Regions from separate parts of the Streptomyces sp. NPDC050263 genome, predicted to be linked through region 2. Evidence: riboswitches for the same ligand, from Rfam matches in the RefSeq annotation. Region 2 holds a riboswitch; each other region holds the start of a gene.

Region 1 (3,198 bases), on a different contig from region 2:
ACCTGGACGACACCACGCCCGAGCGCCTGCTCCTCTCCGGCCCCGCCGACTTCGACCGCGTCGACGAGGTACGGGCCTCCGTCGACGCCATCCTCATCGGCGCCGGCACGATCCGCGCCGACAACCCGCGGCTCCTCGTGAACTCCCCCGAGCGCCGCGCCGCCCGGGTCGCCGCCGGGCTTCCCCCGTACCCCCTCAAGGTCACCGTCAGCGGCTCCGGCGACCTCGATCCCGCCGCGAACTTCTGGCACACCGGCGGCGAGAAGGTCGTGTACACGACGGAGAAGGGCGCCGAGCGGGCCCGCGCGCTCGGCATCGCCGCGGACGTCGTCGCGCTCGGCCCCGAACTGGACTGGCGCCGCCTCCTCGAACACCTCCACGACGTGCGCGGCGTGCGGCGGCTCATGGTCGAGGGCGGCGGAATCATCCACACCCAGTTGCTCCGGCAGGGCCTCGCCGACGAACTCCAGCTCGTCCTCGCCCCGCTCTTCGTGGGCGACCCGGACGCGCCCCGCCTCTTCGGGCCGGGCGGCTACCAGGGCGGCCGCCTGCGCCTGCTGGAGACGCGGCGCATCGAGGACGTCGTCCTGCACCGCTACGAGCCCACCGCCCCCGGGGCCGGACCGCTGCCCGTCGCCGCCGACCGGCACTGGCTGGCCCTCGCCTGCGAGCTGGCGGCCGACTGTCCGCCGTCGGTGACCGCCTTCAGCGTCGGCGCGGTGATCGTCGCCGCCGACGGCACGGAACTCGCGCGCGGTCACTCCCGAGAGGCCGGCGACCCGGTCGTGCACGCCGAGGAGGCGGCCCTCGGGAAGCTCGACCCGGCCGACCCCCGGCTGCCCACGGCCACCGTCTACAGCAGCCTCGAACCGTGCGCCCGCCGCTCCTCGCGCCCGGCGCCCTGCGCCCGTCTCATCCTCGACGCGGGAGTGCGCCGGGTGGTCACGGCCTGGCGTGAGCCGGACACCTTCGTGACGGAGGCGGACGGCACCGGACTGCTGACGGCCGAGGGCGTCGACGTCCTCGTACTCCCGGAGTACGAGGAGCGGGCGAAGGCCCCGAACCGCCACCTCCTGTGACCCCCTGCGCAACCGTGGTGTTTGCGGCCCCGCTGATGGCGTACAGTTGTGTTCAACGGCGCGGGGTGGAGCAGCTCGGTAGCTCGCTGGGCTCATAACCCAGAGGTCGCAGGTTCAAATCCTGTCCCCGCTACTGAAGGCCGAGGGCCGGAATCCAGAACATGGATTCCGGCCCTCGGTGTTTTTCCCGGTTTCCTCCGGCAGGGCGGTCGTCGCGGTCGTCACTGCAGGTGAGCGCGTGATCCCCCTCCGCGCAGCGGCTGACGTCCTGTCAATGCCTGTGTAATTGCTGAGCCCGGCCAACTCGCCCGTTTTTCACCGGTCATGGGTCGAAAGTCCAGGCCGGAAATGTTGTTGATCAAGCAGAAGAGCTTGGAATCCCGACCCCGGGTCTATTAACGTTCGATAACGCAGCGCGGTCGTCCCAGCCGGCACAAGAGTCGGCTCCGTGCGCACTGCCGAATCCCGCAAGGGAACCGGGGAACCACCACCTTGGGGTGAATCTCGCGGAAGCCGTCGTGAGCTCGCAGAGCCCACGACCGGTTTACGCGCGTAGGAGACCTTCCCGCTCCGAACCCGTCAGCTAACCCGGTAGGCGACGGAAGGAAAGGAGTACGCCCGCGTGGCGTCCAACCGGCCTGCCCCAGAAGCCCCGTTCGTGCCGAGCCAGCGGTCCGCAGAGACCTTGGCCTACGGCAGCGTCCGCACCGACGAGGGCCCCTGGGAGGAGTGGAACCCCACCGCGGATTCCATTCGCCCGGTACGCGGCAAGCACCGCGTCGCCAAGCAGCGCGGCGGCGGGTTCGCCCGCAGCTCCACCGTCCTCGGCGTCGGCGTCATAGCCGCCGTCAGCGCGGGCGGCATGGCCAGCGCCAACACCGGCAAGGCCCCGGTCTCCATCTCCATGCCGGACCTGCCCAACGTGGGCTCCCTCATCTCCGACGACGAGCCGGCCGAGGACGCCGCGCCCGCCCTCGCCAACTTCGGGTCCGAGGCGCCCGCCACCGACACCGGCGAGAGCGCCACCGACGCCGGCGAGGCCCTGCGCAGCCGGATCATGGCGCAGGCCGAGTCGCAGCAGACCCAGCTCGAGACCAAGGCGGCAGCGGCCGCCGCTGCCGCCGCGGCCAAGGCCCAGGCCGACGCCGTCGCCAAGGCCGAGAAGGAGGCGGAGGCCAAGGCCTCCGCCGCGAAGAAGAAGGCCGCCGACGAGGCCGCCAAGAAGGCCGAGGCCGCGCGCCTGGCCGAACTGGCCACGCAGTACACGCTGCCGACCTCCTCGTACACGATCACCTCGACCTTCGGTCAGGCCGGTTCCCTCTGGTCCTCCGGCTACCACACGGGCCTCGACTTCGCCGCGCCCACCGGCACGCTCATCAAGGCCGTCCACAGCGGCACCGTCACCGAGGCGGGCTGGGCCGGTTCCTACGGCTACCGCACCATCCTCACGCTGGACGACGGCACCGAGGTCTGGTTCTGCCACCAGTCGTCGATCAGCGTCAGTGTCGGCCAGAAGGTCGGCACCGGTGACGTGATCGGCCGCGTCGGCGCCACCGGCAACGTCACCGGGGCCCACCTCCACCTCGAGGTCCACCCGGACGGCGGCTCCGACGGCATCGACCCGGCGGCCTGGCTGCGCAGCAAGGGCCTCAACCCCTGAGACCTCCCGGCCCCCGGCCGGCTCCCGACCCGACTTCCTACAGCCCTGACGGCCACCCCCGACGTCAGGGCTGTAGGGCGTTCGAAACTTATCGGTAGGGGTTGGGGGCGGGGTACGGCCCTGCGGGATACCCGTACGCCGGCCCTGCCGGGTACCCGGGGTGGTGCCCCTGGGGGTGCCCGTACGACCCGTACGACGACCCGTGGGCCCCGTACATCGGCCAGGGCGGCGCAGCCATCCGTACGGGTACCGGAGGGGCCGTCATCCGGGCCGCGTGGTCCAGCGCGGGCCGGGCGACGTCCTTCCGGCGCCACAGCTCGTTCAGCAGCTCCCGTTCCCGGAGGACGAAGTCGGCGTCTCCCCGCCCCCGCCGGCCGCGATGCCGCAGGAAGGCGAGGGACGTCGCGTACGCCTCGTACCGCGCCACCTCCCGCGCCGCCGGCCGGCCCAGGTGGCGTC
Region 2 (3,198 bases):
AACCACATCCAGATCAGAAGTGCGCGAAAATGAGAAGATAACGAAAGGTCCGGTTACGCCGATATGCGCCCCGGCGGCGAACGGAAGGACCTGTAGCCGCACTTGGGGCAGTCGGGCGGCCTCCACGAGCCGGCCGAGCTGTTGCGCCATCACCTCGGGGCCGCCCACCTCCCGCCGCAGCACCGCCTCGTCCAGCACCGCGTTCAGCTCCAGCGGCGGCTGCGCGCGCAGCACGTCCTGCCGGGCCAGTCGCACCGCGACCAGCGTGTCGAGCTGCTCCTCCGTGACGCCCTCCACCGCGGCCCTGGTCACCGCGCGGGCGTACTCGGGAGTCTGCAACAGCCCCGGTACCACACTTGTCTCCAGCGTGCGCATCGCGCTCGCCTGGGATTCCAGGCTGATGAAGTCCCGGTAGGTGGGCGGCAGCACCCCGCGGTAGGCGTGCCACCAGTGGTCCCGGCCGCCGCTGCCGTCGGCGCCGGCCAACGCCAGCATCAGCTCCCGCAGTTGCGGATCGGCCACCCCGTAGGCGTCGAGGAGTAACCGCACATCGGCCGGTTTTGACCCACTGGTGCCCGTCTCGATGCGGCTCACCTTGGACTGGTGCCAGCCCACGAGCCGGGCGGCCTCACCACTGGTGAGGCCCGCATGGGCGCGCAGATTGCGCAGTTCGGCGCCCAGCTTCCGGCGGCGTACCGCGGGTCCGTGCTGCACGGGCTCCTCCTTACTCCTTACGGGCCGTCCAAATACGCTCTGCCGTCGCAGAGTTCACCGCATTGAGCGACAGATATATGCATATCTTGGTGGATCGCCACCCGTGACCGGCGCGGTAATGGCAGTCTGGCGAAGAAGCACCAGTCCGGGACCGTACTCGAACCTTCCGCTCCGTGTCGGACCCCGGTCCCATGGGAAAGGGACGACGTCGCCATGGCAGATCACCTGGAAGCATCCGTCATTCTGCCGAGCGATCCCGCCTCGGTCTCCACAGCCCGCGGTTTCGTGGCCGGCACCCTCGGAGAATGGGGTCTGCCGGCGGACACGGAGACGGCCGACGCCATCTTGCTGATCGTCTCGGAACTCACCACCAACGCCGTACAGCACACCTTCGGTCAGTCACCCACCTTCACGGTGGACCTCGTCCTCGACCGTGACGAACACTTGCGCATCGGTGTCACCGACAGCCACCCGCGTTTCCCCAAACGACTGCCGGCCGCCGTCCAGCAGGACAACGGCCGAGGCATGGTGATCATTCGCTGGCTGACCGCGGAGTGCGGCGGCAAGCTCAGAGTGCGGCCCACCCGGGAGGGCGGCAAGACGGTCACCGTCGAACTCCCGTGGACGTCCGCGGCGGCGGAGCCGGTGGCCGGAGCCCTGGCGGCACAAGCCCCGGCGGAGGGCGAGATCCCGGGGCGATGACGGCGCGTCCGGACGCCGCCACCGCCTCGGACAGGTCCTTAGCGGACCCGGCCGTACCAGACGCTCTTGGTCCAGATCTTCTGCAGTTTCACCACGTCTCCGGTCTTCGGCGAGTGCCAGATCTTGCCGTTGCCCGCGTAGATCCCGACGTGGTACACGTTCGAACCCGAGTGGAAGAAGACCAGGTCGCCTGCCTTGCGGCTCGACGCCGAGATGTGCTTGGTCTTGTTGTACTGCTGTGCCGCCGTACGCGGCAGGCTCTTGCCCGCCTTCTTGTACGAGTACAGCGTGAGCCCCGAGCAGTCGAACCTCTTCGGTCCGGTGGCCCCGTACTTGTACGGTGCGCCCTTCTTGGAGGCCGCGATCTGGAGCGCCTTCGTCGCCGGTGTGGCGGCCGCGGCGTCCGAGGCGAGCCCCGGGACCACGATCGTGCCGCCCACAGCGGCGATGGCGAACGCCGAGGCCGTACCGGCCCGGACCATGAGCGACGGGACACGATTGAGCGCAGTCATGCGCAACCCTTCGTCAGCCGCCTGTGAAGGATGACCTGTCGGATTCGGGCTGACAAAGTTGCCCGGCCGCAACTGCGGCTTCACCCCAAGGGCTGCTCGGCCCGGCGCCTCCCATGCGGAGACGATCGTTCCGGCGACCCGTCGTGCCTGGGTCCTCCACTCCTGCCGATGCACTTCTGTCGACCGGGCATCCGGGCGGCGGCAGGACTCGGCGTCCGCCCGGACCGCCCCGCCGCTTGTGGCGGGGGCTTGTCGTCAGTCAGGGATCTTGGCTCACTCATGTCCGAAAAACCCAACGGAACCGGGGATTTGTGGGGTTACTCACCACTCACCCGTTCGGGTGGACACCCTGATGGCCGATCAGCTGTCAAGGACGCCAAAGGGCCCCGGACCAGCGACGGAGCCTTTTGTTCCGCCCGAAAAGAACGCTTTTGCGCAACTCCGGCGAGCCCGAAAAGCAACGGCCGCTACGCCGAACGGGGGTAACCCGTCCGGTCCGTTTCAACTCCGGTCCGGACGTCTCGTTCGGGGCGCGCGCCGCCCGGACCGGAGCGCGGCCCGCGTCGGCTGCCGGGCCGGACGCCGGGTCAACTGTCGGAGAGCGGAGGCACCGTGACGCGCGCCGTCCGGCGCTCCCCGTCCAGGACGCGCAGCGCCCGCGCGAGGGTCGGCGCGTGCAGCTCGCTCTCGCCCCGCTGGTGCATCAGCGTCAGCGCGTCGCGCAGCGCGGTCGCCTTGGCCACCAGCGCCTGGGCCGCGCGCAGTCCGCGGTAGGTGTCCCCGTGGTGGGCGGGGTTGATCCGGCCGAGCAGGTCGACCACGTCCAGGTAACCGTCGATCAACTCGGCCTCTGCGTGCGTCAGGGCGGGCAGCGGCGGAAGTTCGGGCACCATCGGCGGCTCACCTCCCGCCCTGCGTGCCGGCCGCGGGCCTGCGGCTCGGGATGATGGCGTCCACCAGGCCGTACTCCAGGGCCTCCGGGGCGGTGAGGATCTTGTCCCGCTCGATGTCCGCGGTCACCTGCTCCGGCGTCCGCCCGGTGTGCCGGACGAGCATCTCCTCCAGGCTCGCCCGGATGCGGGCCAGCTCCTCGGCCCGGATCGCGAGATCGCTGGTCTGTCCCTCGACGGGCCCGGGCAGCGACGGCTGGCGGATCGTCATCCGCGCGCCCGGCAGTGCGAACCGCTTGCCCGGCGTGCCGGACGCGAGCAGCACGGCGGCGGACGAGCCCGCCTGGCCCAGGCAGGTCGTCTCCACGTCGCAGGTGACG
Region 3 (3,198 bases), on a different contig from region 2:
GCGCCCGACATCATCGCGCCGAACCGGCAGGCGACCGCGACGAGCGAGCCCGTCTTGCCGCCGAGCACGTCGAGGTAGTGCTCGACCGGGTCGCGCCCGTCCGTCGGCCCGGCCGTCTCCAGGATCTGTCCGGTGACCAGCCGCTCGAACGCCTCCGCCTGCACCCGGACCGCCTCCGGCCCGAGGTCGGCCAGGATGTGCGAGGCGCGCGCGAAGAGGAAGTCACCCGTGAGGACGGCGACGGAGTTGCCCCAGCGGGCGTTCGCGCTGGGCACCCCGCGCCGCACGGCGGCCTCGTCCATCACGTCGTCGTGGTACAGCGTGGCCAGATGGGTGAGCTCCACGACCACGGCCGACGGCACGATCCCCGGCGCGTACGGGTCCCCGAACTGCGAGGCGAGCACCACGAGCAGCGGCCGGAACCGCTTCCCGCCCGCCCGTACGAGGTGCTGGGCGGCCTCCGTGATGAACGGGACCTCACTCTTGGTGGCCTCGAGCAAGCCTTCCTCGACAGCCGCCAATCCGGCCTGGACATCGGCTTCCAGAGCCTGGTCCCGCACGCTCAGCCCGAACGGCCCGACGACGGTCACGAGGGGTCTCCTGTCTGCTGGTGTCCACTGGCGGTTACGCGGTTTGTCGATAGGTCGCTGCCATCACTCAAGTCAGCGTATCCGGTCACGTTTCGATCACCGATAGCCCCCACGTCACGCAGGCTCGAATGGGCCCGCCGGAGGGGCGTCCCGCCCGGCCGAGCCACGCCGGATCCGGCCCGTTATGTTTCTGATCAGCCCATATGAACGAACTCCTATCGAGTTACCAGGTAGTAGTGATTCATGCCCGCCGGGTGGCGTCGGCACATCCCGGGACCATTTCCCGCCACTTCCCACCACACACGGGCCCGCGCATCACGCCGGCGCGCCGCACCCCTGCCGCCGGGCCGTCCGAGCAATCCGGCCAACCCCAGCACGGCAGGGCAAATCGGACTAATTCCAATCCCATCCTTTTGCCCTTCCTTTAAATACGAGTTGAGGTGAATGCCCGATTCGCCACTCTTGTGATTGCTGGTGACTTGGCTCACTCCCGACGCCCGGCCGACACCCGCACGCCGTGCGCCGTTTCCCCGCACACCTCAAGCAAGTTGGGGCTTTGCACCCACAAAGGATCAAGCACCCCATAGGTCACAGACCAAGGTCAATAGGGGTGATCTGTGAATCTGCCACTTGTTCCGGACATGTGCTCTCGCATACGTTCCCGGCCTGTCGGGCGGACGCCGAATCCTGCCGCCGCCCGGAACACCCATCGAGAACCGCACGGCAGGAGCGGGGGAACCAGGTAGGCCGCCGAACCGAATTTCCGGACGTCTTGGATTTTCAGGATGTTTTGGACACATCGGTACGGCTTGGGGTGAAGTCGCGTCCGTCAGGACGTGGCCGGGCAGCTCCCGCCCGAACCCGACAGCTCACCTCGCAGGCGCCGGAGAGGAACTTCGTCATGTCCGCTGCCGCTCAGCCGCGCCGCACCCGCCGCACCCGTCTCGCCCGCACGATCGCCGTCGCCGCCACCGGCGCGGCCGTGCTCGCCCTCCCGATCCTCGGCTCCGCCACCGCCTCCGCGGCGACGCCGACCGTCGTCACCGCCACCAGCCTCGGCTACGCCAACAACCTCGACGGCTGGATCCGCGCCTCGCTCCACGTCATGGCGCAGCACGGCATCCCGGGGACGTACAACGGCATCTACCGCAACGTCATCCGTGAGTCCTCCGGCAACCCCTACGCCATCAACCTCTGGGACTCCAACGCGGCTGCGGGCATCCCGTCCAAGGGGCTGCTCCAGGTCATCGACCCGACCTTCCGCGCCTACCACGTCTCCGGCACCTCGTGGAACTCCTACGACCCGGTCGCCAACATCACCGCCGCCTGCAACTACGCGGCCGCGCGCTACGGCTCGATCGACAACGTGTTCGGCGCGTACTGACAGCACCGTTCACCTGCGGACGCATAGCGACACCCCGACTTACGGGAACATTCGTTCGAGGACGACGGCCACGCCGTCGTCCTCGTTCGACGTCGTCACTTCGTCGGCCACGGCCTTGAGCTCGGGGTGGGCGTTGGCCATGGCGACACCGTGCGCGGCCCAGTCGAACATCGGGATGTCGTTGGGCATGTCCCCGAACGCGACGGTGTCCTCGGGCCGCAGACCGAGGTGTTCGGCGGCCAGGGCCAGGCCCGTCGCCTTGGTGATCCCGCAGGGCTGGAGCTCGACCGTGCCCGGCCCCGACATGGTGACGGTGGCGAGCGAGCCGACCACCGAGCGGGCCGTCGAAGCCAACTCGTCGTCGGACAGGGTGGGATGGCGCAGCAGCACCTTGCTGATCGGCTCGCACCACAGGTCGTCCCGCCGGCCGACGCGCAGCGCGGGCAGCGTCGGGTGCGGCATCAGATAGCCCGGCTCGATGAGCGTCAGCCCGTCGACGCCGTCCTGGTCCACGGCCGCGTACAGCTGCCCGACCTCCGCCTCGATCTTGCCCAGCGCGGTCTCCGCCAGCTCCCGGTCCAGGGTGACCGACCACAGCAGTCGGTCCGCGCCGGCGTCGTACAACTGCGCGCCCTGTCCGCACACCGCGAGCCCTCTGCTGTGCAGACGGTCGAGCAGCGGCCGCACGCGGGGCGCGGGCCGTCCCGTCACCACCAGGTGGCGTGCGCCGGCGGCCGCCACCCGCGCGAGCGCGTCGAGCGACCGGTCGGAGAAGGTGTCGTCGCCGCGGAGCAGCGTTCCGTCCAGGTCGGTGGCGATCAGGGCGTACGCGGTGCGCGCGGCATATGCGAGGGGTGCGGCCATGATCAGAGAATACGGATCCCGCACCCCTCGGGTTCGACGCAAACCGAACGACGCCCAGGTCCTGCCCTGTTCTGTCAACTCCCCTTTAAAAGAAACGGCTTTCTGGCGCGTTGCCGGGTAGCGGACGGTTAAAGGCCTCTGCACCAGTTGGCAACAACATGGGACGCTACCTACCGCGACGCCCTGGTGGAGCGGTACCGTCCAGGTGTCCAGGGGGGACTTGATCGGGGGGTCAGGTTGAGCAGTGGGCGCATTCGTGTGCTGAGGCCGCAGGACCTCGGCGAGGGGGAGAGGGAGCGGTGGCGCGCGCTGCGCGCCGCGTCGACGCTTCCGCGAAACCCCTTCATGGAACCGGAGTTC
Region 4 (3,198 bases), on a different contig from region 2:
CTCGTGGAACCAGCCCCCCAGGGAGCGCAGATCCTCGCTGTTGCCCCTCCTGGCCCGCTCCTGGCCCAGCCTGACGAGACCGCGCAGCACCTTCAGATGGGCCTCGGTGCGGCGCTGGGCGGCCCGGGAGGCGCCGAGCGGCTCCAGCAGCATGCGCATCTCCAGCAGGTCCGCGGCCTCCTGCTCGGTCGGCTCGGCGACGCACGCGCCCGCGTGCCGCCGCGTGACGACGAAGCCCTCCGCCTCCAGCGTGCGCAGCGCCTCCCGGACGGGCACACGGGAGACGCCGTAGCGGCGGGCGAGGAGTTCCTCCGTGAGGCGGCTGCCGCGCTCGTAGACACCCGAGACGATGTCGTCCCGGATGGCCGTGCACACCGAGTGCGCCGGAATACGCATGACGGACCTCCGCCTTAATCCCCGTGAAACGTCGATGATTGACGTGTGTTCCGTGACTCTATTGCAATCAGCGGGAATTTCCGATGGCGGGCTGGAATCCGTGGATATTTTTTGGACAGCGGGATCTCGAAAACGACGAAAGCCCCGGCCGGGAGGGCCGGGGCCGAACGATCTGTCGCCGTGCGTCGTCAGACGTTCACGCCGTGCTTGCGGAGATAGGCGACCGGGTCGATGTCCGAGCCGTACTCGGCGGTGGTGCGGGCCTCGAAGTGCAGATGCGGGCCGGTGACGTTGCCGGTCGCGCCGGAGAGGGCGATCCGCTGGCCCGGGGTGACCTGCTGGCCCACCGACACCTCGATGGACGACAGGTGACCGTACTGGGTGTACGTCCCGTCGTTCATCTTGATCACGACCTGGTAGCCGTAGGACCCGGCCCAGCCGGCCTCGACGACGGTGCCCAGGCCGACCGCGTGCACCGTGGTGCCGCTGGAGGCGTGGAAGTCGATGCCGGTGTGGCTGCCGGAGGACCACAGGGAGCTGCTGGCCTGGTAGCCGGTGGACACGTAGGACCCGGTGATCGGCAGCACGAAAGCGTTGAGGCGCTTGCGCTCGGCCTCGCGGGCGGCACGCACGCGTGCCTCACGCTCCTCCACGGCCTTCTTGGCGGCGGCCTCGCGGGCGGCCTCCTCGAAGGCGGCCTGCTTCTGCACCGCGACCTGGTCGTCGAGCTGCTCGGCGACGGACTCGCCGACCGTGACGACGGGGATCAGCCCGGTCTGCTCGGGCGTGGGCTCGGCGGCGAAGGCCGGAGTGGAGGCGACGGTGGCCATGACACCGGTGGTGGTGAGCGCCGCGACGCCCGCCGCGCGAACGGTGGTCCGTTGCATCCGGCTGGGCCGACGGTGCTTCCCGGTGGCGCAGGTGATCGCCATGAAGTTGGGGGTGTCCTTTCCTTCCCTCTCGCCTACCGGGTTAGCTGACGGGTTCGGAGCAGGAAGGTCTCCTACGGACCCCCTCGCGACTCGCGCGGGCGTCCGATTCACCCCAGGGACTTCTGGGCCCCTCCAGCCGCGAAGGTGGCGACAGGAGGGAGGGTCCCCGGCTCCCCTGGCTCGCGCCGTACGGGGACTCGGCGATGACTGTCCGGTGCCGCGGCTGCGGCGCACTGCCTGACGGACAGCCCGCACGAAGCTAAGCGGGGCGGGTTTCAATCCTCAAACGAATCCCGGTTTTTGTAGCGCATCCCACAGGGCAGACAGGCAACCTCCGCCCCAATTCGGACATCTAGCGGCCCTGGTGACGCTTCCGTCGACCAGGGCCCCTACACGCGCGTGCCGTTGCCGCGGACTGCTCGGCGGCCGGCTCTTCGGCCTACTCCGCGGACACCACCTTCACCTCGCCGATGCCGAGGGCCTCGACCGGTGCCTTGATCTGGGCCGCGTCGCCCACCAGGACGGTCACCAACCGGTCCACCGGGAAGGCGTTCACGGCCGCCGCGGTGGCCTCCACCGTGCCGGTCGCGGCGAGCTGCTGGTACAGCGTCGCCTGGAAGTCGTCGGGCAGGTGCTGCTCGACCTGGTCGGCCAGCGTGCCCGCGACGGCCGCCGCGGTCTCGAACTTCAGCGGCGCCACCCCGACCAGGTTCTGCACGGCGACGTCACGCTCGGCGTCGGTCAGCCCCTCGGCGGCGAGGGTGCGCAGCACCTTCCAGAGGTCCTCGAGCGCGGGACCGGTGTTCGGGGTGTCCACGGAGCCGCTGATGGCGAGCATCGCGGCGCCGGAGCCGTCCGGAGCGGACCGCAGGACCTGTCCGAAGGCGCGGACGCCGTAGGTGTAGCCCTTCTCCTCGCGCAGGACGCGGTCCAGACGGGAGGTGAGAGTGCCGCCGAGGCAGTACGTGCCGAGCACCTGAGCGGGCCACACGCGGTCGTGCCGGTCGGCGCCGATACGGCCGAGCAGCAGCTGCGTCTGGACGGCGCCGGGGCGGTCCACGATGACGACCCGGCCGGTGTCGTCGGCGGTCACCGGCGGCACGGGCCGCGGCTGGGCCGAGGAGCCCGTCCAGGCGCCCAGGGTGTCGCTGAGCAGCGCGTCCAGGTCGACGCCGGTGAGGTCGCCGACGACCACGGCGGTGGCCGTGGCGGGGCGGACGTGCTTCTCGTGGAAGGCGCGTACCGCCGCGGAGTCGATCTTCTCGACCGTCTCCGCCGTGCCCTGGCGCGGGCGGGACATGCGCGCGGTGGCCGGGAACAGCTCCTTGGAGAGCTCCTTGGCCGCGCGCCGGGAGGGGTTGGCCAGCTCGTGCGGGATTTCGTCCAGCCGGTTGCGGACGAGGCGCTCGACCTCGCTGTCGGCGAACGCGGGCGCCCGCAGCGCGTCGGCGAGGAGGCCGAGGCCCTTGGGCAGGCGCGAGGCCGGCACTTCGAGGCTCAGCCGGACGCCGGGGTGGTCGGCGTGCGCGTCCAAGGTGGCGCCGCAGCGCTCCAGTTCGGCGGCGAACTCCTCGGCGGAGTGCTTGTCGGTGCCCTCGGAGAACGCGCGCGCCATGATCGTGGCGACGCCGTCGAGGTCGGCCGGTTCGGCGTCCAGCGGGGCGTCGAGGAGGATCTCGACGGCGACGACCTGCTGGCCGGGGCGGTGGCAGTGCAGGACCGTCAGGCCGTTGGCCAGCGCGGCGCGCTCAGGCGCCGGGAACGCCCACGGCTTGGCCTCGCCCGCCCGGGGCTGGGGGTGGAAGTCCATCGTGGCGAGCTCGGTCACCGGGCCGCCTCCTCGTTCTCGTCCTGGTCGGCGGGGGCTTCG

Evidence for each region. A riboswitch is a leader RNA that binds a small molecule or an ion and turns the genes downstream of it on or off. The one in region 2 is predicted to bind cyclic di-AMP.
Region 1: another riboswitch for cyclic di-AMP. It lies ahead of AB0J04_RS06030 (M23 family metallopeptidase); the one in region 2 lies ahead of AB0J04_RS43505 (C40 family peptidase).
Region 3: another riboswitch for cyclic di-AMP. It lies ahead of AB0J04_RS15235 (transglycosylase SLT domain-containing protein); the one in region 2 lies ahead of AB0J04_RS43505 (C40 family peptidase).
Region 4: another riboswitch for cyclic di-AMP. It lies ahead of AB0J04_RS08225 (M23 family metallopeptidase); the one in region 2 lies ahead of AB0J04_RS43505 (C40 family peptidase).

Annotation. Positions count from the first base shown of each region.
Region 1 is NZ_JBFAKW010000009.1:22,014-25,211, reverse strand. Features, by position in the region: gene AB0J04_RS06040 (dihydrofolate reductase family protein) at 1-1,079, shown strand, start outside; tRNA gene AB0J04_RS06035 (tRNA-Met) at 1,139-1,212, shown strand; cyclic di-AMP (ydaO/yuaA leader) riboswitch at 1,526-1,694, shown strand; gene AB0J04_RS06030 (M23 family metallopeptidase) at 1,702-2,739, shown strand; gene AB0J04_RS06025 (PrsW family intramembrane metalloprotease) at 2,828-3,198, opposite strand, start outside.
Region 2 is NZ_JBFAKW010000195.1:3,967-7,164, reverse strand. Features, by position in the region: gene AB0J04_RS43515 (helix-turn-helix transcriptional regulator) at 1-714, opposite strand, end outside; gene AB0J04_RS43510 (ATP-binding protein) at 928-1,416, shown strand; gene AB0J04_RS43505 (C40 family peptidase) at 1,455-1,928, opposite strand; cyclic di-AMP (ydaO/yuaA leader) riboswitch at 1,932-2,136, opposite strand; gene AB0J04_RS43500 (hypothetical protein) at 2,516-2,821, opposite strand; gene AB0J04_RS43495 (ATP-dependent Clp protease proteolytic subunit) at 2,829-3,198, opposite strand, start outside.
Region 3 is NZ_JBFAKW010000027.1:45,506-48,703, forward strand. Features, by position in the region: gene AB0J04_RS15230 (polyprenyl synthetase family protein) at 1-590, opposite strand, end outside; cyclic di-AMP (ydaO/yuaA leader) riboswitch at 1,259-1,486, shown strand; gene AB0J04_RS15235 (transglycosylase SLT domain-containing protein) at 1,492-1,974, shown strand; gene AB0J04_RS15240 (HAD family hydrolase) at 2,014-2,838, opposite strand; gene AB0J04_RS15245 (GNAT family N-acetyltransferase) at 3,097-3,198, shown strand, end outside.
Region 4 is NZ_JBFAKW010000012.1:84,781-87,978, forward strand. Features, by position in the region: gene AB0J04_RS08220 (GntR family transcriptional regulator) at 1-396, opposite strand, end outside; gene AB0J04_RS08225 (M23 family metallopeptidase) at 585-1,328, opposite strand; cyclic di-AMP (ydaO/yuaA leader) riboswitch at 1,343-1,541, opposite strand; gene AB0J04_RS08230 (pitrilysin family protein) at 1,768-3,156, opposite strand; gene AB0J04_RS08235 (pitrilysin family protein) at 3,153-3,198, opposite strand, start outside.